DNA from 2 places in the uncultured Turicibacter sp. genome. Region 2 is predicted to be linked to the other one. Evidence: riboswitches for the same ligand, from Rfam matches in the RefSeq annotation. Region 2 holds a riboswitch; the other holds the start of a gene.
What was found. A riboswitch is a leader RNA that binds a small molecule or an ion and turns the genes downstream of it on or off. The one in region 2 is predicted to bind thiamine pyrophosphate.

Region 1 (7,378 bases), on a different contig from region 2:
ATGTAATTGAATATATGATAAGAAATATTTTTTTCCCCAAGCGCGCACTGCCGTAAACAACTCATGACCATAATAATTTAAATCAAGCTCAGGCACAATATAAAAGGACATCAAATCCAAATACTTATACTTCACGCTTCCGGGAACCGAATACGTCTCCTTAATTTCAACTAAAGCCATTCCCTTAATCTCGTTATCAACCTCTAATAAAATATAATCTCGATAACGAGTTTTAATATTTTCCTCAATCCATTCCTCATCCATACTTTTTCCTTGATAATTCGTTGGTTGTAAACTGTGACGATGACGATTTAAGGCAAAATGCAGATTATGTAAAGTTTCTACATCTTCAAGCGTTGCCATTCTAATATTCATATTTCATTCCTCCTACTTCATTCAAGGTATTACTAACCTATGAACGATAAGTAATCAAATATGAACGAATCGACAAAAGCTCTTAAATAAACTGTCCCTCTTTCAAAATAAAAATCCAAATAAACATCGTGATGACCGAAAACATCGAGCCAAACACAACAAGTTGTCCTGCCAAATCTGCATCGCCATCCATTTGCTTCGCCATACTAAACGATGAAACTGCCGGAGGAGATCCAAAAATCGCAAGTAAGATTGCTAAACTCGTCCCTTTAAGATCAAACATAATCGCCAGGGGTAAAAAGATAACAGGTGCTAACACCAATTTTCCAAGTAATCCAATACACAAGTTTCTTAAATTGCCTCGAACGCTCGAAAACGTAAATGATGCTCCTAAAATAACGAGTGCCAATGGCGTTGTCACCTTTGATAAATCGCTAATTGTTTTCTCAATAGCCGATGGTAACTTAATGCCTATAGCCAAAAATAACAGACCGAGTAGCGACCCGATAATTAATGGATTCGTGACAATTCCTCTTAGAATTTTCCTCACATGGATGCGACTTCCACGAAATGTTTCGAGGGTGATGACCGCTAAAACATTAAATAACGGCACAATAACTGCAACTAATAAAGCAGCTGCTCCTGTCGATTCAGCCCCACATAAAGAAGTCGCAATTGGAATTCCAAAAATCACAAAATTACTTCGAAAAATAGCCTGAATCAAAACACCACGCTTAGGATTTTCCTTCTCAATTAAACAAATAATGCCCCAAGTGATTAAGAAAATAAGTATCACACTGAAAATCGCAAACAACATGAGTTTTAAATTAAAAACTCCTGCGATGTCTGTTTGATACACGTTAATAAATAACAACACTGGTAAAAATACTTTGAAAACCACTGTATTCATTCCATTAATCGTATGTGTGTCCCAAATCTTTAAAACCTTTAATCCATATCCTAGTACAATCATTAAAAACAGTGGTAGCACTACGTTTAATGATAAAATTAAATTCTCCATACGTCTCCCCTACAAACTCCCTTTAGTTTGAGTACTCTCCTTTTAATGTGAAGCAATCTAAAATATGACCGTCCATCGCACGATAAAGCTCGTTCATATAAAATCCTGGTTTTAAATCAAGTAATGTATCTAATGCATAAACATGTGTCTCATAAAGATGAGGGGCATTGGGTGGAGCCATTCCTCCATAATAACTAGAGGCTTCAATACTTTGATTATCTCCTTGAATGCTAATCCAACTATTGACACCTTGAATAAAATCAGTAGCTGTTTGAGATTCACCTGCTAATAATTCATCACGCGTTAAGTTAGCGACTAACCAATGAATCCATGAAAAACCACAAACTGGAACTGCGTCTTTATCTTCCATCACAATGGCAAAAGACTTCGTACCTTGTGGTGCATCTTCAATTTTTAACGGTAACGAATATAAAGGCATCTCATTCTCATTAAATTGAGTCCCTTTTGCTCCATACTCATCGGCAATGATTCCATCAATAATACCTGTACTTGTCACTTTCATTTAATCATCTCCTTTTAAATACATTATAACGTTTTCCACATCAAAAAAATAGGGAGATTCCCAATCATTGTATTAGGATTCTCTCTATTTTTATCTGAACACCCACTTTTTATGCGATTAAACTAAAGGACGAACCTAACACTCGTTCTTTTTTATCTTAAAGTTGTTTGATACCCCGTATAAATCATGCCCACTAACAAAATAAGACAGGCTAAAATAATTAAATATGTCATCCGATCCGGGCGATATGCACGCTGTTCTTTGACTGCCTTTTTCACACGATTTTGTTCTAAAAATAGGCCTACCATATTTAAAAAGATATACGGTAAAATAAACAAAACTAGTTGACCTGCTTCTACTGTATTGTTACTAATATTGAAAGCTAATTGAGTCACGATTGTTGCAATCACCATAATCATAATCGAACTGACAAATACAAGGACAATCCACATTCCAACGCGTGCTTCTTCTTGTTCAGATGGCTCTACGAATATCTCTTGACGATATTTAACATTAATCAATAAAATTCCACCGATAAATTGAATCATAAAGATAACGATTAACAACATAAAAAGCAAAGAAATCTCTAACTTCATCAAACTTAGGATGATATAAATCAAACTGTAACTAAGCGTCGTAAAGAGACAATAAAACTCAGTGATATACGCCATTTTTTTAAGACTTGAATCATGATAATGAACTCGTTTATCGTATCCGGCCACTAAGGTATAATCACCTGTTTTAATGCCATGTGTAAACACAAAATAAATGCTAGTTGCCATCATAAAAAAAGTTAACAAGATGATGAGAATACCAGAAACTTCATACCTTGGACTAAGCACAACAAAAACGAAATAACCAATCAAAGAAAAAAGCTGTGTTAAGTACATCCACTTTAGAGGCTTTAAATTTAACTCAACGGGTTCTTCTTTAATATCTGACTTTATGCCTATTAATCCATCTAAATCTGTTTCAAAGATAGCTGCTAACTTCATCAACATCTCAAGATCAGGTTGCGTCATACCTCGCTCCCAATTTGAAATGGCCTGCCTCGTCACACCTAGTTGGTTTGCCAACTCTTCTTGAGACATTCCCCTACGTTTTCTTAATGTTGCAATCTGAGTTCCTAACTGATGATGCTCCATTTCTCCATCTCCTCTTTGTCTCTATCTGGTGATATCTTACTAAATTCTACATCAGTATGCTACTTTTTATGCGCTGCAGTCACGCAATAATCTGTTGCCTCTCCCTTTTGTTGATTTAATAAAGTGGCAGATTTTAAAAGTGGATAGTCACACTAAGTCCACCCCATCAAACGGAGATAGCTAATATAACAATCTTCGATTGTTCTTCTTAGCATGGGGGCTGCACCCCTTTTCCTAGGAAATATTTTGAGATATTTTGTTGGTGTGATGTTGAAAAACAGTGGATGAAAAAGAGAAATTGTCATAGTTAGATAAAATATGTTAGTTAGTTATGAGTTTTGATTTAATGTGTCTTTTTGACTGTTTTTATTGTAGATAAAAATAAAAGACAAATCGATGTGATTTGCCTTTTTAAAAGAAATGAGACCCTATATTTAGAATCAAATAAAATAAACTATATGCACTAATTAAACCAATCAAAAGCCTTCGTGATAATCCACTATCCATCCGAATCAACCCCTCATCATTTCATTATACGGATAAATTAAACGGAATATGTCAAAATTATAGATTAACTTAATAAAATGACGTTATTTTTTAAACAAGATGATTTAAAGGTCCACGACCATGCCCTAAATCAAGATTAGCCTTTAACGCTTTAGTAATATACAACTTCGCATTTTTTACACTCGTTTGAACATCATAGCCTAATGCTAAATTACTCGTAATCGCAGAAGAAAGTGTACATCCCGTCCCATGTGTATTAGGATTTTCAATCTGCTCTCCTAAAAACCATGTCACTTCTCCATCAACGTACAATAAATCATCTGCACAATCATCCAAATGACCACCTTTAATTAAGATATGTCCTTTATAAAAGGATGCAATCTTTTTAGCGGCTAAAACCATTTCTTCTTTTGACTGAATGTTAAATCCACATAAACACTCAGCTTCTTGTAAATTTGGCGTAATCATTGTAGCCAATGGCATCAATTTTTTAATTAAGACGCTCATTGCTTCTTCATTTAATAAGCGACTTCCACTCGTAGAAACCATCACAGGATCAAGAACAATAGAAACAGCTTGATACTCCATTAACTTTTCGACAATTGCTTCAATAATAACCGACGATGAGACCATTCCAATCTTCACACTATCCGGTACAATATCCGTAAAAATAGCATCCAATTGAGCACGTACCATCTCAGGGCTCACTTCTTCAACCATTGTAACTCCTAATGTATTTTGCGCTGTTAATGCCGTAATCGCACTCATTCCATAAACACCGTGTGCGCAAAACGTCTTTAAATCCGCCTGAATTCCGGCACCTCCACTACAATCTGATCCCGCAATACTTAACACTTTTTTCATAATACCCAATCCCTTTTTAAATTTTTTGCAGCTTGCATTATATCATCTGACGCTAAAATAGCTGATACGACTGCGACTCCACAAATTCCGCTACCAGTTAACTCGTCCACATTATCTTCATCAATTCCCCCAATCGCAACGACTGGAAGATTCACAGCCTCGCAAATTTCTTTTAATACCTGTAGGGGAACATGTTTCGCATCCTTTTTGGTGTCAGTAGAAAATACAGCACCAACACCTAAGTAATCCGCACCTTGTCTTTTGGCAATTTGAGCTTGTTCAACAGTTTGAACTGATACTCCAAGTATTTTTTCTTCACCTACTAACTTTCTAACTTCATCCGCAGGTAAATCATCTTGGCCAATATGGATTCCATCTGCATCAGACTGAATCGCCACCCAAACGTTATCGTTAATCATAAAAGGAACTTTATACGTTGTAGTCAATTCCTTTAACTCTAAAGCTTTTAATAAAAACTCTTCATCGCTTAAATTCTTTTCTCTTAATTGAACCATGGTCACACCACCTTTAAGGCCTGCTTCAACTTGTTCAACTAATGATTGATCTTTAGTCCAATGTCGGTCAGTCACTAAATATAGACTTAAATCTTGCTTATTTAGTTTCAATCTTCATTCCTCCTTCAAGAATGGTTTCATTTAATGTGCTCATTGCATCAATTAAATGCATTTTAAAACTTGAAGTTCCTTCACATTTGGTTGCTGCGATTTCTCCACATAATCCCATTGCACAAATTGCAGTAACTGTTGCCTCTATTACCTGATTTGGATTAGCTCCACAATATGCTCCAATCACCGCAGTTAACATACAGCCTGCCCCTGTAATTTTAGACATTAACGGATGCCCATTTCGAATCATAAAAACTTGGTTTATATCTACTACTAAATCAATAACACCACTGATGGCAATCACAGCACCTGTTTTTTCACTTAATGTTCTCGCCATTTCGATTACTGAATCTATGTTTTTATCAGTGACTAAATCGGCTGCACTAGCATCTACCCCAAGTGTCTGACCTGTTCCAGCCGCTAACGTCTTAATCTCAGAAATATTCCCACGAATAACTGAGAACTTCACCTCTTTAATCAATCGTTCGACTGTTTCAGTCCGAAGTGTCGATGCTCCAGCCCCAACTGGATCTAAAATAACCGGATGATTTAATTGATTTGCTTTTTTACCAGCCGTAATCATTGCCTCAATTGTACGCGAATTTAAAGTTCCAATATTAATGACAAGACTTTGACAGATCGTCGTAATCTCTTCAACTTCAGTCATTTCATCTGCCATGATTGGAGATCCACCACAAGCTAAAATAATATTGGCACAGTCATTAACGGTCACATAATTCGTGATATTGTGTACAAGTGGTGTTTGGTTTTGAACATTCTTTACGATTTTTTTTAACATTAAAATTCCCCCCATCATCAAAAAAGGGATGGACCATAGGCCCATCCCTTACATCAAAACGATATACGTTAAAATTCCAGTACATTCCCTACGTTGGCATTATCCAAATCAGGTTATAGGTCGACGCTCCATTTCGCATCCTCTCAGCCGGCTTGGGCCAGCTCCCTTTCCATATTTAATTATACTTAACTTTATCATACGACTTAAACTCCGTCAACAACATAACTCTAAAAATCAAAATGAGCATCAGGTTCAGCCCAATGGTGACTAAAACGAACATACTATCCTTTGGCTCCGACGAATAAAATACAAGATATAAAAGAGGGAGTTGCAACACATATAAAGGAACTGAAAGTTGCTTCACTAACTTAAATACCTTTGATTTGAATTGAACCTTCATCAACACGACCATAATGCCTAGTACACTAGCAATCGGTAATAAAAAGTTCCAACTAATAGAAAGCAGCAATAAAATCCCACAAATTAAACTCAGATTTAATAAATGCTTTCTTAATATCATAAATACAACTTTTTGATAACGTGCAACCCACATCCCAACCATAACAAAGATTCCTGGCCCCCCAGCTAACAAACCAAATAGACTCAAAATTTTTATATTTTGTGTAAATCCCATTAATAAATAAAACACAAACAACGTCACAATCAAAGACGCCTGACTTCCATCTAAAAACTGTCCCATTATCGTATGCTGTAAGATTTCAAACAACGAAACTTCCTCACCAAGATAAATCTGAACCAATCCCATTAAAACGTTACCTGATACAAACATCAAAAACAAGCGTATTGCCCTTTGAAACATCCTCTTTTTAATCAATCGATTTGCTTGAATTGAAAACTTCCTAAATTCTACCCCCACCAAAAACAAATAAACAGCTAAAGCGCCAGTTCCTAGGGTTTGAAGAAACTGAAGTATTAAATCAGGATGGCTCACTCGTTCAATCACTTGGTGAAACAAAATTAAAATCAGACAGACGCCTTGAATACATTCAATATTCGATTTATTTAAAAATGCATAGCTTCCGTGGCCATAAAAATATGATTTATATGCCAAAAGCACTGGCATCAAAAATGCTACAAACATAACTAAAATCGTTGAGCTACTTATATTTAGAACCATAATCCACCTCTTTTCTCACATTATATAACGAACAAAAATTATTCAAAACAAAAACCATGTCGAGCGACATGGTTTTATTTTAATGTTGATGAGACTAGTTATCCTTTAGGATTACGCCGAGCTAACCGCACACCTCAACCTTTTATCTAATCCAGCTTCGAGCGACAATCTTTCTATAAAGTCTCCTAATGCTACTAAACTCATAAACCGAGTTTTGAGCATTAGCTACGACTTTTACGCAAGATTACCCGTCACTCTCAGCCTTTTATTTACCTGATGATCCGAGTGCTCCTGTTCCGCGTTCTGATTCGATTTTTAATAAGTCTTCGTAGCTGATTTCTTCAATCGCCATTTTCGGAACTTCAACCATCATACACTGT
Region 2 (7,378 bases):
TAGAACTTCAAAAATTCTAGCGAAGCTATTATCTCCGTTATCATTTGAAACTCGTTTTAAATATTCTCTAGCTTTTAGAAACATGGGGAAAATTTTATCATTATTCATCATCGTATTTGTAGCGAGTATTTTCTTAGTTTTCGCTTCTATAGTATTTAAGTCAGTTGAAAATATTGTGGATAAAGCATTTGGTTCTGTTAATTATAATTATCAAGTTAAGTATAGTAAGTTAATAAATGAACCGCTGGGCATTACAGAAAGTCCGTTTATTGAGTATAATGCAATGCCTCTTAGCATGAAAAATAGTGAAGGAGAAGTGATGTTTGATGTCACAACTTCTTTTGTTGTCTATGGTATTGATAGTTATAACATTATTAATCCGTTATATAACGCAGCGGGTGAAAATATTACAAGAAAATCTCAACAAGGTTTAATTATTAATGAATTTATCGCAAGGGCCTATTCTTTAGAAATTGGCGATGTGCTAACGTTTGAAGCAAAAAATAAACAGATTAGTTATGAGGTTGTCGATGTTGTAGACCACTATAATGGTCCGATGATGTATGTAGATATGAACTTATTAGCTGATGATTTACACTTAGTCGAAGGATATTATAATGGAAAATGGACTGGGGATAGACCAAGTACAGAAGAAAATATTTCTTATATTTTTTCAATTAACGATTTAGAGCGTAATATTGAAATTGGAATGGAAATGATTCAAGTTTCTTTAAGTATCATGCTCATTATCTCAGTCGTGCTTGGAAGTATTATTATGATTTTAATTACTAACTTTATAATTGATGAAAATCAAAAACAAATTTCTATATTAAAGGTAATGGGATATACGAAAAAAGAAGTTTCTAAAATGGTTTTAACAATTTATCTACCATTTGTAATTGTTGCTTATTTAATTAGTATTCCAGTCACTCGTGGGACGATAGATTATATAATGAATCAAATTGCAGCTAGTCTTCCAATGGCGATTCCAACTGATTTTACGATGATACAGGCTATAAGTGGATTATTCATTATTTTATTTACCTACTTTATTGCAATGGGATGCTCAAAAGCTCAACTTGATCGTATTTCGTTACATGAAGTTCTTAAATATTAAGTTAAATAATTTGTTGAAATATTCAAAAACATACTATATTATGATATTCTAATGATAAAAGGCCGTTTATCACAAAGTTATGAAATGTGATGAGAGAGTTTCTAAGTAGAAGGAAGGGGTCTCTTGATGGAAAAAGTGTTATTTGATCATGATACGATTACGCGATCATTAAAACGTATCGCACATGAAATTTTAGAAAAAAACGACAATTTAAATGATGTTGTTATTATAGGAATCCGTACACGTGGAGCTTACTTAGCTCAACGATTAGTAAAGTTAATCGAAGTTTTTGAAGGGGTAGAAGTGCCACTTGGTGAATTAGATATTACAAAATATCGCGATGATATTACACGCGAAATGAAAGAAGTCATTGTGAACCAAAGTTCAGTTCCAATGATGTTAAATGGAAAAACGGTTATTCTAGTTGATGATGTTTTATATACAGGACGTACTGTACGCGCCGCTTTAGAAGCTGTTTTAGAATATGGGCGCCCTAAAAATATTCAACTCGCAACATTAATCGATCGAGGACATCGCGAACTTCCAATTCGTGCAGATTATGTAGGTAAAAACATCCCGACTTCTCATAAAGAAGTAGTTAAACTATATCTAACAGAACTTGACGACAAAGATGCCGTAATCCTATCAAAAGGCGAGTAATATAAAAAGCTGAGACAACTGTTTTGATACTTGGAAAAATGCAAGGAAGAGATGAAAAGGATTGTTTGAAATCCGGTCAGCACTTCCGATTTTTCTCAAGTATCAGGTTGTCGAAGCTAGATTGTATAAAAAGCTGAAAAGACCGCTTAAATGCGACTAAAAGTGCTTAGCCACCGCGTGTTTTAAAAACACAAGAGTGGATAAAACTTTATAGAGCATTTGGTCTTTGAGGCTAGATTAATAAAATCCCTCTGCATCAAATGTTTCTACCTTTCCTGTTAGTTAAGGAGAAACATTAATGCGCAGGATAATATGGATTAAAACTTCGCATAGCTCAGTTAGAGCTATCTAAAAATTTTCACGAAAAAACATAAAAAAGGTCTAAATACGAAGAATTATACATATTATGTAGAGAAGTGAGATGTGGCGTCACTTTCCCTTAAAGAGATTTTCTCTACTAGGGGGAATGAGTCATTTTCTTACCTCGATATCTCTCTTTTTGTATCATATAGTCCCTTTTGTTTTTTCAAGATTTTTAATGAAAGTTGTTAGTTGTTCAATTAGTCATTCTTTTTTGTTTGTGATTGATGGCTAACAAATAAAAAACACGCAAGTCGCTGGTCATGATTTGTGTGTTTTTTTTAAATGCTTAAATTTATAGTATTAATTATGGAATTTTGCAGGATAAAATCATTTGTTGTCAGTATTTGTGAGTAATTAAGACTAGCATTTTGTGTTGAAAATAGATATAATCTTTATTAAAGGTAATTGTAGTTGGGGTAAAAATGCTACAATTTATCATTTAATTCCTACAAAATTTAAAAAGCACCGGTTTCCTGCCAGGTGCTTTTTCTTTGTTTAAAATGCGAATTTTGTAGTATATTGTGTTTAAATTCAGAGTGTATCTGATAGACTAATATTATAAGTAGGTGATTAAGATGACTCAAAATTATATAGAGCATTTAAATATAGAACAATTTCAAAAGGATTTAATTGATTGGTATTATATTGTGAAGCGTGATTTGCCTTGGCGTATTAATCGTGATCCGTATCGTATTTTAGTTTCAGAGATTATGCTACAACAAACTCAGGTTGTTACAGTGATTCCGTATTATGAACGTTTTATGAAGCTTTTTCCAACCACAAAGGAGTTGGCAGAGGCGGATGAGCAAACATTGTTAAAGGCATGGGAAGGATTAGGTTATTATTCTCGTGCTCGTAATTTACAAGAGAGCGCAAAGATGATTGAAGCGATGGGCGGGTTTCCAACGACTCATGAAGAAATTTTAAAGTTAAAAGGCGTAGGTCCTTATACAGCGGGAGCTGTTAGTAGTATTGCTTTTGGTATCCCAGCTCCTGCGGTTGATGGGAATGTTTTTCGAGTAATGAGTCGAGTTTGTTGTATTTTTGAGGATATTGCGAAACCTAAAACTCGTAAAGTTTTTGAATCTGTGGTGACTGACGTGATAAGTCATGAGGATCCAAGTGCCTTTAATCAAGGATTAATGGAGCTTGGAGCGACAATTTGTACACCTAAATCTCCTAAGTGTTTGGAATGTCCAGTTCAAAAACATTGCCAGGCTTTTAAACAAGGGATTGATGATTTATTACCTGTTAAAACTAAGGCGAATGCTCAAGTTAAAACTAAGTTAGTAGTGGCCATTGTTGAAAACCAATACGGTGAGTATTTGGTAAATAAGCGACCGGATAAAGGACTGCTAGCAAATTTTTATGAGTTTATGAGTTTTGAATATGATGGGACGCTAGAACCTGCTGAGTTCTTGTTAGAAAAGTTATCCCCAGTTTGTAAAAATGTTGAGTCCATTCAAGCGATTGGAACATTTAATCATGTTTTTTCACATCGAATTTGGGAAATGGAAAGTTATTCAGTTAAAGTAACAACGGATATTACCTTGAGTGATGAGGTGGCAGAAAATAGTGGATTGTGGATAAGTTCTACAAGTTTACATGAGTATCCACTTGTAGCTGCACATCATAAGATTTTATCAGAGTATGATAAGTTATAGTTTTGTCGAGTTGTTTTATTTGACCGAATAGGAAATATGTGTTAAGTTAAAAGTGTTAATGATACTAGGGGTGCCTTACGGCTGAGAGTGTAGCGATACATAACCCTTTGAACCTGAACTAGTTAGGACTAGCGGAGGGAAGTAGACAGAATTTTTATTAAATGCTATTTTAATAAAATTATATTCTTATACTTTTAATTAAGCCGTAAAGCCTCCTTATAACAGGGAGGATTTTTTTATGCAAAATTCAAAAACGAAAAAATTAGTGGAAATGAGTATCTTAGTTGCCTTAGCATTCGTGCTTGACTATGTAGCTAACATTTATTCAGGATGGTTCTGGCCATTTGGAGGATCAATTTCAATTTCATTAGTACCACTTGCCGTTATTGCATTTCGCTATGGGTGGGTAGCGGGATTTTTAAGTGGATTTACAATGGGATTGTTACAATTGTTAACGGGAGCTTATATCATGCACCCAATTCAAGTGTTATTTGATTATCCGTTACCATATGCAGTACTAGGATTTGCAGGATTCTTTGCAAGTAAGGTCAATGTGGTTGAAGTGGGGCAACGTAGTCTTTATATTTGGCTTGCCACAGGAATCGGTTCAATTGCAAGATTAGCGTGCCATATTATTTCAGGTGTCGTATTCTTCGCAGACTATGCACCAGAAGGAATGAATCCAGTTGTATATTCAGTTGGTTATAATACACCATTTGTTTTAGCATCATATATTTTGAGTGCTATTATCTTAGTTGTTTTATATAAACGTTACGCGAATCAATTAGTTCGTATACAAAAAGAAAAAGTAGTGACTCCTTCAAGTGAAACAGCTGCATCAGTATAAAAAATTAGAAAAAGAGCAATTTTAATCAGATTGCTCTTTTTTATGTAGATGAATAATACTATTTAATTCGGAGAATGTAAAAAATAAATTTTAAGATAATAAATTTAGGATACTGTTGACATTATGTATGAGAGGGTATATAATAAGAGTATGTTAAGTAGTTGTCTATAGCTTTTAAAAATCATGAAATTCACATGTTATTAGAGATTATATTCTACCACTCAATGTAATCTGTAATAATACGTGAATTTTTTTACTTTCATTACAGAAATAAAATTTTAGGAGGTACCAATATGAAAGGTACAGTTAAATGGTTTAACGAAGAAAAAGGATTTGGATTTATCACTGCAGAAAACGGAAGCGACGTATTCGTTCACTTCTCAGCAATTAAAGCTGACGGATTCAAACGTCTTGAAGAAGGACAAAAAGTAACATTTGAAACTGCTGAAGGACAACGCGGACTTCAAGCTCAAAATGTTGTTGTAAACTTCTAATTAAGAGATTAATAAGAATTTATGAGAGACTTCATGTTTATGAAGTCTCTTTTTTTGTTTATCATGTATACTAGAGTTAATACTATTAAAATTGAGGGATGACTGATGCGAGATTTAAATGGATTATTAGAGAAGCAGAATTTAACGTTGCTTGGTTCATTAATTAAGGTAAATCGAATTCGTCAAAATATGAGTCAGCAACATTTAGCACAGGGGATTTGTGTGCCTTCTTATTTGAGTAAGATTGAGAATGGGGAGGTTGTCCCAAGTCTTGATATTATTGAGTCTTTGTTTGATGAGCTTGATATTAGATACTATAGCGATTCAAATTTTTTAAGAGAAAGTCGAGAGTTAATTGATGAGTTTTTTGATGAACTGAATTTAAATGGTTTTGTGAAGTCTGGTGAGATTTTTGAACGATTAGTAAAGCAAGAGGATAAGTTTATTCATTCTCCTTTGATTGTTGACTATTATTTAGTCCATTTTGCGAAGTTTTGTTCAACATCTGAGCGTGATAAGTTTGATGAGGTATTGATGATGATTCAATCTATTGAGCATTTATTAACGAATCATCAACGATTTAAGTATTATTTTTATTTAGGGTTAGATCAGTTGCTTTATTATCGCGATGCGACCTTAGCACGCGATTTGTTATTAAAGTCTACTAATTATGAAACAACAGGGCATTCTCTTTTGTATTTGGCGATGGCTTATTATAAGTTGTCGAGTTACTATGAAGCATTTGAATTTGCTGAAAAGTCGTATCAAACTTATTTGGATGAGGGAAATTTAATTGGGTTGATTGGCTTTTATCATTTTAAGGCGGTACTTTGTTATAAGGTAGGGAGTACTGAGCGCGCACTTAGACAGTATGAGCGCTCTGTGACTTATATGAGGAAGTTGAATCGTTTGGAGTTTTTGAAGGAGGCACAGGAGGGGCAGACTTTTATGTTAAGTCGATTGAATCAGTCGGATGAGCCTTTGGTGATTGAGGATACGATTACCTCACAAATCTTAACGCTTTGTGAAAATGGGGATAAGTCACAGCTTGATGAACTTCAAGATTTAATTACGAAATATAAGGAACAGGGAATGTCTAACTTATTGTATGATGAATGTTTATATGAATCAGTTATAAAGTTTTATGTACGAAATCGGATGTATAAAGACGCTTATTTATTAACTGGTGAGAATCATTTGTGAGAAAGTCTTGCTTTTAAAAGGTCTTTAATATAAATTTTAGCCCTTCATTTCTCATTGGCAGTACGATGAATATGAGGACTCTTTTTTGTATAATGAAGAAGTAAGAAGGGGGCAGCTAAAAATGATTAAACAAGCAATTTACCACCGTGCAAAAAGTGCGTATGCGTATGCATATGACAAAGAAACGCTTCATATCCGTTTAAGAAGTGCTAAAAATGATATAAAGGCAGTCAAGTTACTTGGAAATGATCCATATGATTGGCAACCTAATGAGAAAGGTGAATATGAATGGTGCTTAAAATCAACGCCAATGATAAAACAACATTCAACATCAGAGTTTGATTACTGGTTTATTGAAATCAAGCCAACGTATCGTCGTTTTAAATATGGATTTATTTTAAATGATGGGATAGAAGAATTATTATTTATTGAGCGTGGATTTTTTAGTGTTGAGGATGAAGTAATTAAGAAGGATGTTAATAGTTATTTTGCATTTCCGTATTTAAATGTTGAAGACGTATTTAAGGCACCAGATTGGGTACGTGATACGATGTGGTATCAAATTTTTCCTGAACGTTTTGCAAATGGAGATGATTCAATTAGTCCTGAGAATGTTCTTCCTTGGGGAGAGGGGGAAGTGACGATTGATTCTTTTTATGGTGGTGACTTACAAGGAATTGTGGATAAGTTGGATTATCTGCAAGAGCTTGGAATTAATGGACTTTATTTAACTCCGATTTTTGAATCACCGTCTACTCATAAGTATGATACGGTGGATTATTATAAAATTGATCCTCATTTTGGAGATGATGCTATTTTTAAAACGTTAGTAAATGAAGCTCATCAGCGTGGAATGAAAGTGATGCTTGATGCTGTCTTTAATCATATGGGATATCATTCACCTCAGTGGCAAGATGTTGTGAAAAATGGTGAGCAGTCAGAATACAAAGACTGGTTCTTCATTCATGAGTTTCCAGTTGTTGATGAGGAGGGGGCTCCGATTATCGGAACGTACGAAACTTTTAGCTTC

Region 1: it holds a riboswitch for thiamine pyrophosphate, as region 2 does, so the genes downstream of both, thiM (hydroxyethylthiazole kinase) here and thiT (energy-coupled thiamine transporter ThiT) in region 2, are expected to answer to the same signal.

The regions. Positions count from the first base shown of each region.
Region 1 is NZ_CALIOS010000028.1:66,322-73,699, reverse strand. It holds gene QWC74_RS03180 (hypothetical protein) at 1-375, opposite strand, end outside; gene QWC74_RS03175 (AEC family transporter) at 458-1,396, opposite strand; gene QWC74_RS03170 (YbhB/YbcL family Raf kinase inhibitor-like protein) at 1,419-1,919, opposite strand; gene QWC74_RS03165 (helix-turn-helix domain-containing protein) at 2,072-3,064, opposite strand; gene thiD (bifunctional hydroxymethylpyrimidine kinase/phosphomethylpyrimidine kinase) at 3,662-4,435, opposite strand; gene thiE (thiamine phosphate synthase) at 4,432-5,061, opposite strand; gene thiM (hydroxyethylthiazole kinase) at 5,048-5,860, opposite strand; TPP riboswitch at 5,928-6,038, opposite strand; gene QWC74_RS03145 (hypothetical protein) at 6,036-6,998, opposite strand; gene QWC74_RS03140 (dUTP diphosphatase) at 7,264-7,378, opposite strand, start outside.
Region 2 is NZ_CALIOS010000050.1:81,567-88,944, forward strand. It holds gene QWC74_RS05330 (FtsX-like permease family protein) at 1-1,117, shown strand, start outside; gene pyrR (bifunctional pyr operon transcriptional regulator/uracil phosphoribosyltransferase PyrR) at 1,244-1,777, shown strand; gene mutY (A/G-specific adenine glycosylase) at 2,716-3,804, shown strand; TPP riboswitch at 3,861-3,961, shown strand; gene thiT (energy-coupled thiamine transporter ThiT) at 4,043-4,651, shown strand; gene QWC74_RS05350 (cold-shock protein) at 4,945-5,145, shown strand; gene QWC74_RS05355 (helix-turn-helix domain-containing protein) at 5,251-6,348, shown strand; gene QWC74_RS05360 (glycoside hydrolase family 13 protein) at 6,470-7,378, shown strand, end outside.